3 regions of the Bacillus paranthracis genome follow, and region 1 is predicted to be linked to each of the others. Evidence: riboswitches for the same ligand, from Rfam matches in the RefSeq annotation. Region 1 holds a riboswitch; each other region holds the start of a gene.
What was found. A riboswitch is a leader RNA that binds a small molecule or an ion and turns the genes downstream of it on or off. The one in region 1 is predicted to bind S-adenosylmethionine.

Region 2: another riboswitch for S-adenosylmethionine. It lies ahead of NLJ82_RS15130 (M20 family metallopeptidase); the one in region 1 lies ahead of NLJ82_RS24485 (methionine ABC transporter ATP-binding protein).
Region 3: another riboswitch for S-adenosylmethionine. It lies ahead of metI (cystathionine gamma-synthase/O-acetylhomoserine thiolyase); the one in region 1 lies ahead of NLJ82_RS24485 (methionine ABC transporter ATP-binding protein).

The regions. Positions count from the first base shown of each region.
Region 1 covers NZ_CP101135.1:4,704,411-4,709,009, forward strand. The annotation lists gene metQ (methionine ABC transporter substrate-binding lipoprotein MetQ) at 1-143, opposite strand, end outside; gene metQ (methionine ABC transporter substrate-binding lipoprotein MetQ) at 216-1,028, opposite strand; gene NLJ82_RS24480 (methionine ABC transporter permease) at 1,052-1,717, opposite strand; gene NLJ82_RS24485 (methionine ABC transporter ATP-binding protein) at 1,710-2,735, opposite strand; SAM riboswitch class I at 2,915-3,022, opposite strand; gene NLJ82_RS24490 (hypothetical protein) at 3,148-3,492, opposite strand; gene NLJ82_RS24495 (thioredoxin family protein) at 3,645-3,953, opposite strand; gene NLJ82_RS24500 (toprim domain-containing protein) at 3,957-4,301, opposite strand.
Region 2 covers NZ_CP101135.1:2,952,702-2,957,300, forward strand. The annotation lists gene NLJ82_RS15120 (SDR family oxidoreductase) at 1-254, opposite strand, end outside; gene NLJ82_RS15125 (Lrp/AsnC family transcriptional regulator) at 423-863, shown strand; gene NLJ82_RS15130 (M20 family metallopeptidase) at 929-2,134, opposite strand; SAM riboswitch class I at 2,223-2,324, opposite strand; gene NLJ82_RS15135 (AAA domain-containing protein) at 2,400-4,599, opposite strand, start outside.
Region 3 covers NZ_CP101135.1:3,996,464-4,001,062, reverse strand. The annotation lists gene metC (cystathionine beta-lyase) at 1-653, opposite strand, end outside; gene metI (cystathionine gamma-synthase/O-acetylhomoserine thiolyase) at 650-1,762, opposite strand; SAM riboswitch class I at 1,856-1,965, opposite strand; SAM riboswitch class I at 2,169-2,278, shown strand; gene NLJ82_RS20690 (bifunctional homocysteine S-methyltransferase/methylenetetrahydrofolate reductase) at 2,350-4,182, shown strand; gene metH (methionine synthase) at 4,182-4,599, shown strand, end outside.

The sequences.
Region 1 (4,599 bases):
AATATCGGCTGTGCCTTTTCTAAAATAACAGCGTGCGGTACGTTAGAAGCTCCCACAACAAGCTTATTCTCCTCTTTCCCTCCGCAAGCAGCTAATGTAAATACAGACAACGCTGTAACAACTGACAATAGAATCTTTTTCATATGATGTCCCCTTCTCCTGTATAATTATGTAGTTATAAAAAAGGCTGGCATACACCAGCCCTTTTACAGCAATTATTCTTTTACAGGAACAACTGCCCCTTTATATTCTTTATTAATGAAGTCTTCGATTTCTTTAGAATGTAATACTTCTACAAGAGCTTTAATCTCTTTCTTATCTTTATCGCCTTTACGAACAGCTACTACGTTTGCGTATGGTGAATCATTACTTTCAATTGCAATTGCATCTTTTTCTGGGTTTAACTTCGCATCAATTGCATAGTTTGAGTTAATTAGAACAGCGTCGCCTTCTTTATTGTTATACACTTGTGGTAATAAACCAGGCTCAATATCCGTTTTGAATTTTAAGTTTTTCGGATTATCCGCGATATCTTTTGGAGTTGCTTTAACTGGATCTACCCCATCTTTAATTTTTAAAATGCCTTCTTTTTGTAAAATTGCTAAACCACGTCCATGATCAGCAACTGAATTACTCATAATAATTGTTGCTCCGTTTGGAAGCTCTTTTAAGCTTTTATATTTTTGAGAGTATACACCAATTGGCTCTAAATGAATTTTTCCTGCTACTTCAAAATCATATTTTTTATCTTTAATTTCTTTTTCTAAATACGGAATGTGTTGGAAATAGTTTGCGTCTAAATCCTTATCTGCTAACGATTTATTTGGCAACACGTAATCTTGGAATTTTTTCACTTCTAATTCAATTCCTTTTTTCTCAAGTAACGGTTTTGCCTTTTCTAAAATTTCAGCGTGCGGTACGTTAGAAGCACCAACAACAAGTTTCTTTTCATCTTTATCTTTGCCGCCACAAGCAGCTAACCCAAAAATAGAAGTTGAAATAAGTGCTGTAAGTAATAACTTTTTCATTTGAAACATCCTCCCGTTTTTTATTATCGTTTATCTATTCGAGTCGTTACACGATCACCAATCCATTGAATGAAAAATACAACTAGTAATACACAAATTGTCGCAACGATTGTTACGTCGTTATTTCCTCGTTGGAATCCTTCTAAATAAGCAAGTGTTCCAAGGCCACCAGCACCAACAACTCCCGCCATTGCTGTATAGCCTACTAAAGCAATTGTCGTAACCGTAATACCAGATACTAATGCTGGTAACGATTCTGGAATTAACACCTTCAAAATAATTGTGCTTGTTTTTGCTCCCATCGCTTTTGAAGCTTCAATTACACCTTTATCAATTTCACGAAGGGCGATTTCAACCATTCTCGCGTAAAACGGTGCCGCTCCAATAATTAAAGCTGGAAGTGCTGCACTCGCTCCAAGAATTGTTCCAAGCAGAATCTTTGTGAATGGGATTAATAAAATGATTAAAATAATGAACGGTATCGAGCGGAAAATGTTTACGAACGCTCCAATCGCCGTGTTAACCGCTTTGTTTTCCCATAAATTATCTTTCGCTGTCATAAAGAGTAACAATCCTAAAATGAGTCCTAAAACAAATGTGGCAAGAGCTGCGATTGCCGTCATATATAACGTTTCACCCGTTGCTTCTAACATTTGATTCCAATCAACATTTGTGAGTAATTTATCCATGTGCAATCACCTCCAGCTCTACTTGATCTTGATGTATTCCCTCTATTGCTTGCTGAATCGCTGTTTCCTCACCATTTAAATGAACAACTAAACTACCGTAAGAGCCGTTATTCGTTTGTGCAATATTTCCTTGCAAAATGCTAACTTCTATATCACTGCGCTGCATTAACCTTTGAAGTACTGGTCTTTCTACCGCTTCACCGATAAACTGCAAACGAATTACTTTTCCATCTGGATATTTTTCAATTAAACTTTCAATCGTTTCATTTGTATCTTCAGAATCCGTTAACTGCTGTACAAATCGTTTCGTAATGTCTTGCTGTGGATTACGGAATACATCAAGTACTGGACCTGTTTCTACAATCTTCCCTTTCTCCATTACCGCAACACGATTACAAATCTTTCGAATTACGTGCATCTCATGTGTAATAAGTACAATTGTTAAGCCGAGACGCTTATTAATATCTAATAGTAAATCTAAAATTTGATCTGTCGTTTCTGGATCAAGAGCTGACGTCGCTTCATCACATAAAAGTACTTGTGGGTTGTTAGCTAATGCTCTTGCAATCCCAACGCGTTGCTTTTGCCCTCCGCTCAGCTGAGATGGATACGCGTCTCCTCTTCCTTCTAATCCAACAAGATGAATTAGCTCATCAACGCGTTTTCTTCTCTTCGCCTTATCAACACCTGCAATTTCAAGTGGGAACTCGATATTTTCACGTACAGTTCGTGACCAAAGTAAGTTGAAGTGCTGAAAAATCATTCCGATTTCTTGCCTTGCCTTACGAAGTTCGCTTCCTGTAATTGCTGAAATGACACGATTTGCAATTGTAATTTGGCCAGAAGTTGGTTTCTCCAACTGATTGAACAATCTAATTAAAGAACTTTTTCCAGCGCCACTATATCCGATAACACCAAATATTTCACCTTTATCTATTTTTAAATTGGCATTATCTACAGCAGTGACATCACCGCTTTTTGCTTTATATATTTTCTTTACATTCTCTAATAGAATCATGGTGTATCACCCCTTTTTTGTTTAGGTCGACTCCGCAATTTTTTATTTTTGATGCGTGTAGTCCACCGTTCTCATTACTTTTATTATTTGAATGTCCTCCACATTCAAACAACAAAAAAACCTTTCCGCTTTAGAGAAGCAGAAAGGTTTATATGCGTATATAACAACATTATCCCTCTCTCTCATCTCTCAAAGCATTTGCTTTGCAGGAATTGGCACCATTTCAACATAAGTTGACGGTTGCCGGGCTTCACAGGGCACAGTCCCTCCACCTCTCTTGATAAGAGAAATCAGATTACATTTTCGTCTGATTTGTAATTTATGAAATTGTCTATATTTTATGAATTGAATTGTATCAATATCCACACACCATGTCAACAGAAATTTTTGTAAAAAACGAAACTTCAGAATTTTAAGCGCCCACTGACATCGGTTTACATATATGAAACATCGATTCAATTAATAACATCGTTCGATACGTTCCCGAATATTGTATACGTCCATCGTTCATTAACGTTTGCAATCGTACATTGCCATTCACCAATTGTTTTACATCTTCTTCATCTACACAAACGATTTGCTCCGTTCCTCTTTCTTCTTTCAACAGTTCTATATAATCTCTTGAAATTTGTAACGAACAACTTTCATCTCCAAAGCGGAAATTAACAGTTTTTTCTCCTTGTCTTAAAAGCGGCTCTAAATGATATTGACCATTAGCGTAATTTACAAATGATTGAAGCAAAGAATATAATTCCACTCTAAATCACATCCTTCATATCACTTTCTATTACATACCATTCCCTCTCACTAAAGAGCAATCCTGTTACTTTCGCTCGACAAATACTGTAACCACCCTGCATCTCGACATATTTCCCAAGAAATATGTCGAGGCGGCAAAAACTTTGCCGCCTACTTTAATTCCGTATATAAATATTCAACCGAATGAAATGCATATATCTTCTTCATGAGTGTCCCATTTTCAAAAACAAGTAAACAAGGTACACTTTCAATTCCATACTCTTTCGCGAAATGCGGAGCATAATTTAAATCTAACATTCCAATTTTGAGGTCTTCAATTGTCATCTCAACGACTGTTAACATCTTTTTTGCTAATTGACATGTTCCACACATTGGAGTATATACATATAACACTGTTTTTTCTTCATTCTCTATTAAGGCTGTAGCTTCGGCTCCTGTCCAGTCAATCACTTCTATCATTCCTTACCGTAAATATTCTGTATAAACGTCAATGTCAGCTCCCCATAATACATTTGCTAAGTGTGAAGATGGCGCTGTTGCCACTTCCCGGTACGAGCGATCAATATAAATATGCTCTGCTTGCGGAAATTCTTTTCGAAACTGTTTCCTTAACTTTTCTCCAGCATCATCAGCATCCACTAGCACATACACTTCCTTATCAAAAAACTGATCAACGAGCTCATCCATTTTCGACAAACCAATTGTACCATTTGTACAAACAATTTCCACCGGTTCACGAATAATAGATTCAATCTTTCTTCTATCTGATGTACCTTCTACAATAATGACTTTTTCTACATAAATCATATGTCATCACCCGATCACCATATACTATACAACCTTTAACTTAGTATATAGTATATTCGTTATTTTCATGTTGTTTCCTGTTTATTTTTGCAAAAGAAAAGCGGAACCGACTGCTTAGCCCTGTTGGCTAAGGTTCTTTCGCACAGAAGACGCTTTTTGTCTTCTCGTGCGGAAGGTTCTTAGACATGAAGGGCTAGGAGGTGGAGCTAGACAATGAAAAGCGCAAGCGGCTCGTTCAGAACAGGAGGACACCCGAACTCCTGAACTAGAGGCGCCTTTTGCCTCAAGTGAAGGAGTG
Region 2 (4,599 bases), 1.8 Mb from region 1:
CTTATTTGTAATTCATTCTTTAATTGTTCTACTAGCTTTTTGACATTATCAATTGAATTGAGATCTGCTTCAATTAAGAACGCCTTTCCTCCATTAGATTCAATCTCACGAATTGTTTCATCTGCAGCTGCTTTATTTCGACCGTAGTGAATTGCCACTAATGCACCGTCGTTTGCCAATCTCATCGCAATCGCACGACCAATTCCGCGACTCGCCCCTGTTACTAACGCTACTTTCCCATCAAGATTCTTCATTTTTTCCATCCTTCCTAAATTTACGTTTGATAAAAACCTATACTTATATTTTTATGTAAAAACCAATTATTTTAAATATAGATTTATAGGTAATTTAGCTCGTTCACTTATGATATTATAGTTATAGTTTGTGATTCACTTTAAAAAATAAAATAAGGAGGCTACACAATGCAAAATGCAGTAAAACTAGATGAAATCGACCATAAAATAATGAACTTGTTGTATGAAAATGCAAGAATTTCTGTTTCAGAAATAGGACGAATTATATCCATGACGCAACCTGCTGTAAAGGAGCGTATGAATAAACTTGAAGATCAAGGAGTTATAGCGGCTTACCGAACGAAATTTGAACCTTCTAAAATTAATAAAAACATTCAAGCATTCATCATGTTTAAAACGAGCCAATGCTCTGATTTTATCCAATATTGTAATGCCGCTCCTGAAGTAACAGATTTATATCGAATTAGCGGGGAATTTAATTATATGATGAAGGTCATGAGCGATTCGATGGATTCTCTCGCTGCATTTTTAGACTCTTTAATGCAATTCGGCTTATCGTCTCCTTTAATTGTTTTAAAGAGTGAGTTTGAGGAAAAATTGTCGTTCTAATAAAGTGATAGGCACCAGCTTTCCAAAAAAGAAAAAGGAGTGGATCATCCACTCCTTTCAATCACCTATCCCTGATTCCTCTGCGCCTCTCTAAACTCCTCCTTCACCTTCTCTAACAACCCTTCTTCTGTAATTAATCGATACGCCGTATTTGCTAATGCTTTTGCCGATGTAATTAATGCTTTATCCCCTAATTCTGAACGCGCTGCTTCTCTAAATTCATTCGTATGTGCAATTAAGTCATCTGGGCCGATTTTAATGTACGGGTGAATGGTTGGTACGACTTGACTTACGTTTCCTGCGTCAGTTGAGCCGATGCCGAGTCTTTCTTTACGGTTTACATCCTCACCTAGTAATTCCAGTTCTTCGGCTACGATATCGTTATATGTTTTTGTTACGAGTAGTTCATCGATTTCATTTTGGAATTGATGGATTTTTACTTTTGTGCCTGTTGCTAGTGCTGCCCCTTGTGCGATATTTTTTACTTTTTCTGTTACTTCCGCACATCTTTTTCTCGTTGCAGCACGGATGAAGAATCTTGCTGCGGCGTAGTCAGGAATAATGTTAGGTGCTTTTCCGCCTTCTGTAATCACGCCATGAATTTTCACGTCTGACGGAAGTTGTTGGCGAAGTGCGTTAATACTGTTGTACAGCTGAATCACCGCGTCTAATGCGTTAATCCCTTCTTCAGGTGATGCTGCGGCGTGAGCTGTTTTTCCGTAAAAATGAAAATCAAGTGGATCGACTGCTAGTGAAGGACTTGTTGTCGCTGTTTTTCCGCTCGGATGAATCATAAGCGCTGCATCAATATTATTAAACAAACCTGCCTTTACATAACTCGATTTTGCGCTACCGTTCGGTCCTCCTTCTTCAGCTGGTGTTCCGAACACAACAACTTCCCCGCCAATTTCTTCAAGCGTTTCTGATAATGCAATTGCTGCTGCAACGCTAATTGTGCCAATTAAATTGTGACCACACGCATGGCCAAGTCCTGGTAAAGCGTCATACTCAGCTAAAAATGCGATTGCTGGTCCTTGTTTCCCTGAACTTTTTCGCGCAATAAATCCCGTTTCATGTCCAGCTATATTGTGCTGCAACTGAAATCCTGCACTACCTAGCAATAAACTTAACGTTCTAGATGCATAAAACTCTTGGTTACCAATCTCCGGATTCCCATGAATATCATGACTTGTTTCTATGTACTTTTCCTTATTTCTTTCGATACTCTCTTCAATTTTTTTTCTTTGTGACGCTACTCCTGTCGCTCCCATTTTTCTTCCTCCTTTTATTTTCACGTAAAAAAGCCTCTTTCTAAAAGATAGAAAGAGGCTTCTGTATATACAGTCAAATTGAGCTTCTTTCTTATCTTTCAAGTTACCTTGCTGGAATTGGCACAGTATTCATAACGAATCCGCTGCCGAGGTATCATAGGGCCAGTCCCTCCACCTCTCGTGATAAGAATTTTCATAAAATTATATTAAATTACATTCATTCTAAGTTCATTTCAAATAAAAGTCAAGGAATTCCTATCCGAATTTACCGAATATCTAAAAACCCTTTTAATACACCAATGGTTTCTGGTGCTTGCAGTCTTGCACATACGTACGGAAATTCTGTACTACCTTCAAACATCATTTGAGATGTAAGGGGTGCGCCTGCCCAAAAGATTTCATCATCGATTACTAGGAACGGGAATGCTTTATTTTGTCTTTGTAACTTTACATTTTTCAGTGGAACTGGTCCATCACTATACACCGTTATTTGCGCATTTGTACGCATTAACGCTTGCCATACTCGTTTATCTACTTGTTTCGTACTTGGAAGTGAAATAATGATTTTTCGTTTTGCTGCTAAAATATCTTTTAATACCCCTTTCGTTTCCTCAAGATTCATTTCCATAAACCAGCGTAATCGTTTCGATATTTTCCGTTCCCACAATTGTCTTGATGTCGTGCGATCATACACATCTCCGTGGCGTTCTATATGAGCCGTTAATTGTGACAACGCTTGTTTTCTCGATAAATTTTTGCGCATATAGTGGCAATCTGATAATTGAATAAACTTCCCTCTCGCTCTTGTCACTGCTACATTGACGAGGCGATGGTTTTTATGGTCAAAGAATAATACGCCAGGTCGTTCTTGCGGATAACTATCTACTGTATCAAAAATCATCATATCTCTTTCAGATCCTTGGAACTTATGAACTGTCGCTGCTAAAACAGGTATGTTTTGGTATTTCGTTCTCTGTAACATTTCTCTAATACACGTTGATAAAAAGCGAGACTGCGCTCTGTAAGGCGTCACAACACCAATGGATTGCACACCATCTAACAGTCCGATTAACATCATTTGCATTGCTACTAAACCAGACATAATGTTAAAACGAGATCCTGAAGCAGCGTCTTTTAACGAAAAAGCTCCCATTTGGCTCGTATCAAATAAAACACTCGCTTCATTTGCGAACGGTTGTAGTTTCGCAAGTTCTTTACGCTCGGAAACAGACGGATGATCGTATACTCTATTTTTATAAATAAACGAATTCGTAAACTTCGATATATCCGCATGCATACGTCTTTGTTCCTGCAACATAAACAGGTTCGGATGTGCTTCTGATTTATTAACAGACTCCACAATCCCGGCATGGTAAAACATATCTTCGCCAAGCCATTTTCGAACGAGTTCATGGTTTGCCATCGCAATTGGAGGTAACTGTAAAAAGTCACCACAAACGACGATACGTTTTCCAAGTGAAGCAGCTAATGCAATTTGCGGAACAAACGCCATACTCACTTCATCTACGACAACTAAATCAAATGTACGCTCATAAATAAGTGAATCAATAGCACATTTCGATAAAGTCGCACCAATCACTTTCGCATTTTCAATATATTCTTTTTCTACTTCTTTAATTTTCGCTTTTTGCTTTCGAAGATCACTTTCTATCTCTTGTATACGCTTCTTATCAGCAGATGTTGCTTTATACGATAAAATCTTTTCACGAAGCTCTTGTCGTGTCTCTTCTAAATAGAGTCTCTCCTCACCCCAAGACCCGTTCGTCGTTTCAACTAACTTCGACGCAAGTAACGTTTCATGATTTCGTATATGTTCGTGTTGACTATAACCGTAACGAACAATTTCACCAGGCGTCCATTTCTTTTTCTTTTCAATTTGCTTTGTTACTTCACTCATTAATACGTCCACTGCTGCATTACTATGAGCTAACACAAGTACCGACTTTCCTTTTTGATAATGAGCCGAAATAATACGTGATAAATTGTAAGACTTCCCTGTTCCAGGTGGTCCCCATACGTACGTTGTCGGATTATAAAACGAGCGATACGCCAATTCATTTTTCGGATTTTTCATCTTCTCAATATGTTTCGGACTACTCGTCCCATCAACAAGACGCTTTATACGATTACGTTTCAGCTTATCTTTACGCGCTTCCTTCAACCTCTCTTGCAGTTGCTCTAAAAGCTGCCACGGTTCACTGTACAAAACAGCTTCTCGTATTTCACCTTGTATATAATCATTTAATTTCAGTTCTATTTCTAATCCATGTACAGATAATACTTCTCCTGTCGCTTCCTCACCATCGAACTCAATTCGAATCGGTGAACCTTCAGGCAAGCTTACTTCCGAAATAAGCTGAAATACGTATACTGTACTTTCATAATCTGTATATAAAAAACGACCGTTCATGATAGAAATTTTACTACCACCTATCGTTTTCCAA
Region 3 (4,599 bases), 710 kb from region 1:
GCGAGATCGGTATCTTTTACAACTGCTAATCCGGCAGTAACATCACTATGACCGGCAATGAATTTTGTGGCACTATGAAGAACGACATCAGCGCCAAGGTCAAGTGGTTTCTGGAATAGTGGTGTCAAAAATGTATTATCAACAAAAGTAAGGGCGCCAATAGATTTTGCAAGTTTAGAAACAGCACGAATATCTGTCACTTTTAAAAGTGGATTGGAAGGTGTTTCTACATAAAAGAGTTTTGTATTTGGCTTAATGTTTTGCTTTATTTCTTCTAAATTGGTCATATCAACAAATGTATGTGAAACACCGTAACGGGAGAGAACTTCAGTTATCATTCGATAAGTTCCTCCGTATACGTCTTCTGAAATGAGTACGTGATCACCTTGTGAAAGGAGGAGGAATGCAGTAGAAATCGCTGCAATTCCTGATGCGAAGGCAAATCCTTTTGTTCCGCCTTCTAATAAAGCAATGATGTCTTCAAGAGCTTCACGAGTTGGATTGCCTGACCTGCTATAGTCATATTTCCCGAACGTATCTACATCAAATTGGTGAAATGTTGATGTGTTATAGATGGGAACGTTAACAGCTCCTGTTTGCGAGTCATGTTTATATTGGTTGTGCAGTAAGAGTGTATCTATAGAATAACTCATATTCTTACACCTTCTTTTACAAGTTTAATGGCTTGCTGTAAGTCTTGAATTAAATCGTTACTATTTTCAATACCAACGGAAAATCGAAGAAGACGATTACATACACCGTTTGCTGTTCTAATTTCTTCAGGAATATCAGCGTGTGTTTGTGTTGCTGGATATGTCATTAAACTTTCAACACCACCGAGACTTTCGGCAAATGTAATTAAGGATAAAGATTGTAAGAATGGATTAATCCATGTTTCATCTTTCAGACGAAACGAGATCATGCCGCCTCTTCCAGGATAAAATACATCTGTTACCCCATCCTCATTATTTAAATAAGCAACAACTGCTTTTGCATTTTCTTCATGTTGTCTCATGCGAAGCGCTAACGTTTTCATACCACGGATTAATAGCCATGAGTCAAATGGACTTAAGACCGCACCAGAGGCATTATGATAATGAGCGATTTCCTCACAAAGTTCCTTTCCTTTTGCAACGACAAGTCCGCTTAGTACATCGTTATGACCACCTAAATATTTCGTTGCACTATGAAGTACGATATCGGCACCTTCTGTTAATGGCTGCTGTATATAAGGTGTGTAGAATGTGTTGTCTACAATAAGAAGTAGTCCGTGTCTTTTCGCTACAGTTGCAACAGCGGCAATATCGGTAACTTGCATTAATGGATTAGTTGGAGTTTCTATGAAAATAGCCTTCGTTTTCGTTGTGATGGCTTGCTCAATTTGTTTAATAGATTGTGTATTTACGTATCTACATCGAACGTTCCACTTTTTTTCGTGCTCAGAAAATAATCGATAAGTGCCACCGTATAAATCTTCAGAAACAATAAGTTCGTCTCCAGAGCGGAATAGGGAAAGGACAAGAAGAACGGCTGCCATCCCTGAACTACAGGCATAACCTTGTTCGCCGCACTCTAAGTCTGCGATTGCCTGTTCTAATAGGCCGCGCGTTGGATTTCCAGTTCGTGAATAATCAAATCCAGTAGATTTACCGATTCCTTCGTGACGATAAGCAGTTGAAAAATAAACAGGTGGATTAACAGTTCCTGTTGTAGTTTCACTCCGGTTTCCGATTTGCGCTAATTTTGTTTCGATAGTTGACATGTGAAAATTCCTCCTTTTTAAATTGAACCATTAGTTGAATATAAAATAAAAAAGCCTTCTAAGAAGAAGGCTTTCGGTTTGAATAGAGTCTTCTTCTCATCTGTCAAATCTTTCACAATTTGCTGGAATTAGCACCTTATTAACAAATGTTAATGGTTGCTGAGGCGTCATAGGGCCAGTCCCTCTACCTCTCTAGATAAGAATGTTCGTATGAAATTTTATTATGTTTTTAACTTTACAACAAAAGATAATTGAATTGCAACTTTATTTTAAATAATTTTTATTTTTCCGCAAGTGTCATTGACTTTTGTATTTGTGCGTGCTAAATTTATAAAAAAATTAACAAACATTGTTAAAAGGGGAACGCATTTCCTTTTAGCTACATAAATAAAATAATAAAGACAAACTCTTATTGAGAGCGGTGGAGGGAAAGGCCCTGTGAAACCCGGCAACCTTCAAACGAAATGTTTGAAACGGTGCTAATACCTGCAAAACGAATGTTTTGCATAATAAGAGGAGGATCGATTATGTCCCCCTCTTCAAAGTGAAGAGGGGGGTTTTTATATTGATAGAAATGAGGGAGATTTGTGAAATTACTAGATTTATTATCAAAAGGAATTGTAATAGGTGATGGTGCGGTTGGGACGTTATTACATTCACATGGTTTGCAAAGTAGTTTTGAAGAATTGAATATATCTGATCCAGATTTAATTATATCGATTCATAAGCAATATGTAGCGGCTGGGGCAGATGTGATTCAAACAAATACGTACGGAGCAAATGAAGCGAAATTACGTATGTATGGATTAGAAAATCAAGTTACTGAAATTAATAGAGCGGCAGTAAAATTGGCGAAAGCATCTGTTACAGACAGAAATGCAATTTTAGGCACAATTGGTGGTATGAAACATATCGGGGCGGTTACGACAACTGATATGGAGCGAGAATTTATGTTACTGGAACAGGCAAGTGCATTATTAGAAGAACAGGTTGATGGACTGCTATTAGAGACTTTTTATGATGAGTTTGAATTACTTCATGCTGTCCAGGTGTTACGAAAAGAAACAAATATTCCAATTGTAGCGCAATTGGCGTTACATGAGGCGGGTACGACTCAAAATGGAAATGATGTAAATGAAATATTAAAACAACTTTTAGATTACGGTGCAAATGTTGTTGGATTGAACTGCCAACTAGGGCCACTTCATATGACGGAAGCTTTTAAAATGATATCGATTCCGAAAAATGGTTACTTGTCAGCATATCCAAATGCAGGTCTCCCAAATTATGTAGAGGGACGATACGTATATGAGGGAAGTCCAGCTTATTTTGAAGCGATGACACCGAAATTTATTGAGCAAGGTATTCGGTTATTGGGCGGTTGTTGTGGCACGACTCCAGAGCATATTGAAAGTATGAAACGTGCTACTCTAAATGTTACGCCTGTAATAGAAAAGGATACGGTTCAAAGACCGAAAGTAGTTCATACACATGAGAAACGTTCAAAAGCTCATGTCACTTTAGCAGAGAAAGCAAAAAAACAAACGACCGTAGTAGTGGAATTAGATCCACCAAAAACGTTAGATACGCAGCGGTTTTTTGAAGGCGCAAGAGCATTGAAAAGAGCTGGAGCAGATGCTATTACTCTAGCAGATAATTCATTAGCATCGCCCCGTATCTCGAATATGGCAATGGGAGCATTATTAACGAAGCATGATATTCCGGTATTGACGCACTTAACATGTAGAGACCATAACGTCATCGGACTACAATCTCATTTACTAGGATTATCAGCGTTAGGCATGGAAGAAGTGTTAGCTTTAACTGGAGATCCAGCGCGCGTTGGTGATTTTCCAGGTGCCACTTCTGTATATGATTTGTCCTCTATCGAGCTCATTAAAATGATTAAAGAAATGAACGATGGGCGTTCCGTTTTAGGGAAATCCATTGGACCGGCAACAAGGTTTTCTGTGGGCGGTGCATTTAACCCGCATGTAAGACATTTAAAAGCAGCGGTTAAGCGAATGGAACGGAAAATAGATGCTGGAGCAGAATATTTCTTAACGCAGCCAATCTATGATATCGCGTTAATTGAAGAAGTGTATGAAGCGACAAAGCATTTAGAACAACCTATTTTTATTGGGATTATGCCATTAATAAGTAAACGGAATGCAGATTTTCTTCATTTTGAGGTGCCAGGTATTACTTTACCTGAAGCAGTAAGAGAGAGAATGGATGGACATGAAACGAAAGAGGCAGCAATTGAGGAAGGGATTCGTATTTCTCAAGAATTAATCGATGCGGCGATGAAATACTTTAACGGCATTTATCTTATTACACCATTTTTAAAATATGAAATTACAGAACATCTTGTTAAATATGTGAGAGAAAAGCAAGAAGTGAAAGAAGGTATTAATTGATGAAATGTATAGAAGAAAAATTACAAAATAACATCTTACTATTAGATGGTGCAATGGGAACGATGATCCAGCAAGAGGATTTAACTGCGGAAGATTTCGGAGGAGAGGAGTACGAAGGGTGTAATGAGTATTTAGTAGAAACAAGACCAGATGTTATTTTAAAGATTCATAAAGCCTATATTGAAGCTGGAGCGGATATTATTGAAACAAATACATTTGGGGCAACCAATATTGTACTAAGTGATTATGAGTTATCTCATTTAGACGAGGAGCTAAATGAGAAGGCAGCGCGTTTAGCGAAGCAAGCAGTCGAAGAAAGCGGGAAGGAAGTATATGTTGCGGGAGCAATGGGACCGACAACGAAAGCGATTAGTGTTACTGGTGGTGTAACGTTTGAAGAATTAATTGGAGCTTATA